2 regions of the Paraciimarium castrense LEGE 11436 genome follow, and region 2 is predicted to be linked to the other one. Evidence: riboswitches for the same ligand, from Rfam matches in the RefSeq annotation. Region 2 holds a riboswitch; the other holds the start of a gene.
What was found. A riboswitch is a leader RNA that binds a small molecule or an ion and turns the genes downstream of it on or off. The one in region 2 is predicted to bind cobalamin.

Region 1 (2,191 bases), on a different contig from region 2:
CCCTGTTCCGCCCCCAGCACCCGCTGCAGAAGGCCGGCGTGCTGCTGCTGCAGCTGCAGGGCGAGGAGCTGCTGCAACACCACCTGCTGCAACCGCTGCCGCCGGAGCAGCAGCAGCGCCGCGCTGCCCTGATGGCCGCCGTGGACCGGCTCAACCGCCGCTACGGGCGCGGCACCGTGCAGTGGGCCGCCTGCGGACTGCAACCGCCCTGGGCGATGCGGCGCGACAGGCTCTCCCGGGCCGCCACCACGCGGCTGGAGGCGATCCCACGGGTGCTGGCGCAGTGACAGGCGGGATCGGCGCTGCGGCCGGGCTCGTCGTGGGGCGGAACTCAGGGCAGCTGCGCCAGGCAGGCCTCGATCATCGCCGCCGTGACCGGAATCGTCTCCAGCTCATCGGCGTTGTCGAGGAAGGCGTCAAAGGAGGCGTAGCGACGGATGCAGGGATCGGCGCCGGGGGCGCTGCAGGCGGCGGCCCAGTCGCCGTCGTCGGGCTTCACCAGGGCATAGGCCATCAGGGCCTCCTCCAGATCGCCACCATCACCGATGCCCTCGCCGTGCCAGAGCACTTCGAAAAAGTCCATGGACGCGGGGGGAACACGGAGCACACCCAGGTTACTGAGCACGCCGGCCTCCCTGAAATCGGAGCCGGACACAGCGCTGGAGCCAGAACTGGAAACGAAACCTGAAGCGGGGCGAGAAAGAGCTGAGCAGCCATGGGTATGCTCAGATTCAGAACGGTTCCGGCGGGGTTCAGCCGCCGGAGGCAACAGGGAAAGTGCCGTTGAAATCGGCCGCTGTCCCGCAACTGTGTTTCAGGGTCCCAGGACCCTGATCAGTCAGAACACCTGCCGTTCTTCACAACTCAACTGTCTTACCTGCGAGGTACAGAGTGAAGACCATGCCAGCAAAGCTGGCCAGCCTGTCGTTGATGGCTGCGCTCAGTTTCTGCCTTGTTCTATTAACGCCTGCCCCGGCGCAGGCGATGCACATCGCCGAGGGCTTCCTGCCGCTGCAGTGGGCCGTGGCCTGGTGGCTGATCTCGCTGCCCTTCCTGGCGGTGGGGCTGCGGTCGCTGACGCGCATCAGCCGCAGCCACCCGGAGCTGAAGCTGCTGCTGGCCCTGGCCGGCGCCTTCACCTTCGTGCTCTCGGCCCTGAAGATTCCCTCCGTCACCGGCAGCTGCTCCCACCCCACCGGCACCGGCCTGGGCGCGATTCTGTTCGGCCCCACGGTGATGACCGTGATCGGCAGCATCGTGCTGCTGTTCCAGGCGCTGCTGCTGGCCCACGGCGGGCTCACCACCCTGGGCGCCAACATCTTCTCGATGGCGATCGTGGGGCCATTCGTGGCCTGGGGCGCCTTTCAGCTCTTCAGCAGCAGCGGCCACAGGCGCCTGGCGGTGTTCGCCGCCGCCGCCCTCGCCGACCTGGCCACCTACGTGGTCACCGCTGGCCAGCTGGCGATCGCCTTCCCCGCCGCCAGCGGTGGGGTGATGGCCTCATTCCTGAAATTCGGCAGCATCTTCGCGATCACCCAGATTCCCCTGGCGATCACCGAAGGCCTGCTCACCGTGCTGGTGTGGAACTGGTTGCAGTCCTATGGCCAGCCCGAGCTCAAGACCCTCCGCCTGCTCCACCAGGAGAGCTGACCCCATGACCCGTTCTGGAAAACAACGCCCTCAGGGCAACTGGCTGCTGGTGCTCGCCGTGGTGGCACTGAGCGCCCTGCCCGTGCTGGTCGTGCGCGGCGAATTCTCCGGCGCCGACGGCCAGGGCATGGACGCCATCAGCGAGATCCAGCCCAGCTACAGGCCCTGGTTCAACGCCGTGGTGGCGTTGCCCAGCAGCGAGGTGGAAAGCCTGCTGTTCGCCAGCCAGGCGGCCCTGGGCGCCGGCGTGATCGGCTACGTGATCGGGCTCTACAAGGGACGCGCTCTGAACAGGGGCGATGAGTCACCGGATTGACGCCCTGGCCTACGGCAACCGGCTGCGCTGGTTGCCCCCTGGCCAGAAGCTGGCCTTTGCGGCGGTGCTGCTGCTGCTGGGGCTGGTGGCACCTCCACTGGTCCAGGGCCTGATCAGCCTCTGGCTGACGGTGTGGATCGTGGTGTACGCCGCGATCCCGGCGCGGCTGTACCTGCCGCTGCTGCTGTTGCCGCTGGGGTTCGCCATCGCCAGCCTGCCGGCCCT
Region 2 (2,191 bases):
GCCCGGCGCGGAAACCGGGAGAATCCATGCAACACCTCCGCTCCAGCCGCTCCCTCGGCCTTCTGGTGGCTCTTGCCACTGCCACGACCCTGCTCCTGGGCCAGCCCGCCCAGGCCCACAGCGTGGCCTCAGGCGGCCTGGCTGGAGGCTTCCTGCACCCCCTGGCCGGCACCGATCACCTGCTGCTGCTGATCGCCGTTGGCGCCGCGGCCTCCTACCTGTCGGCCGAACTGCTGCTCTGGGGTCTGGCGGGTGCCCTGGCCGGAGGCGTGTTCGGCGCCGTGGGCGGCGGCCTGCCCGGTGCCGAGCTGCTGGCGGGCCTGGCCATTCCGGCCGTGGCCCTGCTGGTGCTGCGCAGCCAGCAGTCGTCGCGGGCGCCGGCCCTGGAGTTCTGCGGCGCCCTGATCGCTGCTGCGGTGGCCGTGCACGCCATGCTGCACGGCCAGGAGGCACCGGCCGGTGCCGCCTCAGCCCTGTGGTGGGCGGGCGCCTTCTGCGCCTCGGTGCTGGTGAGCGGCAGCAGCTACCTGATGCTGCGGCGGCTGCCCAGCCGCTGGACCGCCGCCGTAGCCCTGCTGCTCGCCCTGGCTGGCGCGGCGCTGAGCCTCGGCCCGATTGCCTTCGGAGCCCGCTGAACACCGACGAGGCGTCAGTTCGCTGGCCTCTGCAGCAGAATGGCATCGACGGTTCCAGTGGTTCACACCCTGGACTTAAGGAGGAAAGTCCGGTGGGGAGAGGGTTCTTGGATCCTCTGCGAGTCCGGCGCTGTCCCGCAGCTGTGATGGGGTTCGCTCAAGGGAGCACCCCTCAGTCAGAACGCTCGCCGTTGTGATCAGCCCCCTCTCCCCCGGCGCGGACCGGGTTCCACGATGAATCCAGCCTTTCCTTCCAGCATCGGATCCCATCCCCTGTCGGCCTGCCAGGGCCTGGTGGAGCGCTGAGAAGCGCCGTAGACGTTTCCAAACCCAATCGAGAGTTGCATGGCCCGGCCATGCCAGCGCCGACCCCCAGGGTCGGGGCTGGTTCACCTGTAGGCGCCGTGGTTCTTCTTCTGCAGGGCCATGCACCGCATGGCTGCAGTCTCGTCTTTGCTTCCCCGGCCTTGTCTCCTCGCCCCCCTGCATGACCACCGACCTTCGGCCAGCCGACTTCGTTCTGGCTCCCTATGCCCGCAGCAGCAACTGGCACGGCGCCTTCCAGATCCTCAGCGCCGTGGGCCCCTACCTGGCCTGCTGGGCCCTTGCCATTGAGGCCGCCCAGCGGGCGCCCTGGGCCGTGCCCCTGCTGGTGATTCCCCTGGTGCTGTTCTCGCTGCGCTGCTTCTCCCTGATGCACGACTGCGGCCACCACTCCCTGTTCCGCAGCCGCTGGCTCAACCGGGTGGGTGGCTTCACCCTGGGGCTGGTGAATGCCATCCCCCAGCTGGCCTGGTCAAACGATCACGCCTTTCACCACCGCACCAATGGCGACTGGGAGCGCTACCGCGGCGTCACCGATCTGATCACCACCGATGACTTCGCCCAGCTCAGTGCCAGGCAGCAGGCCACCTATGGGCTGCTGCGCCATCCGCTGATGGGCCTGCCTGGAGGCTTTTACTACCTCGCCATCCAGCCCAGGCTGGAGTTGCTCAAGGCGATCTCCCGGGCGATCCGGGCCCAGGCCATGCCGCGCTCGGCCGAGTTCTGGGATCTGCTGCTCAACAACGTGGCGGTGGTGGGTCTGCTGATCCTGGCGGGCCAGCGCTGGGGCTTCGGCCTGGTGCTCGGGCTCTATGGCGTGACCCTGGCCTTCGCGGCGGCGATCTTCATCTGGATCTTCTTCGTGCAGCACATCTTCGAGGGCTCCTATGCCCACAACACCGAGGGCTGGAGCCACCTGCAGGGGGCCCTGGAGGGCACCAGCTATCTGCAGCTGCCGGCCTGGCTGCGCTGGTTCACGGCCGACATCGGCTACCACAACATCCATCACCTCTCGGAGCGCATTCCCAACTACAACCTGCGGGCGGCCCACGAGGCCAATGCCCATCTGCTGGCCGATGTGCCCACCCTGCGCCTGGGCGACATGCTCGGTTGCGCCCGCTTCATGCTCTGGGATCAGGATGGCGAGCGCCTGGTGCCACTACCGGGGCGGACCGATGCCGTGGCATGAGTCGCTGCCCTGGCGGGGGCCGATGCCCGGGCATGCCCAGGGG

Region 1: another riboswitch for cobalamin. It lies ahead of ACWJIO_RS01760 (energy-coupling factor ABC transporter permease); the one in region 2 lies ahead of ACWJIO_RS05725 (fatty acid desaturase).

The regions. Positions count from the first base shown of each region.
Region 1 covers NZ_JBSJOW010000001.1:323,434-325,624, reverse strand. The annotation lists gene ACWJIO_RS01770 (Y-family DNA polymerase) at 1-287, shown strand, start outside; gene ACWJIO_RS01765 (hypothetical protein) at 332-583, opposite strand; cobalamin riboswitch at 721-869, shown strand; gene ACWJIO_RS01760 (energy-coupling factor ABC transporter permease) at 931-1,650, shown strand; gene ACWJIO_RS01755 (energy-coupling factor ABC transporter substrate-binding protein) at 1,655-1,966, shown strand; gene cbiQ (cobalt ECF transporter T component CbiQ) at 1,950-2,191, shown strand, end outside.
Region 2 covers NZ_JBSJOW010000003.1:7,367-9,557, reverse strand. The annotation lists gene ACWJIO_RS05730 (HupE/UreJ family protein) at 27-635, shown strand; cobalamin riboswitch at 668-842, shown strand; gene ACWJIO_RS05725 (fatty acid desaturase) at 1,123-2,148, shown strand; gene ACWJIO_RS05720 (hypothetical protein) at 2,099-2,191, shown strand, end outside.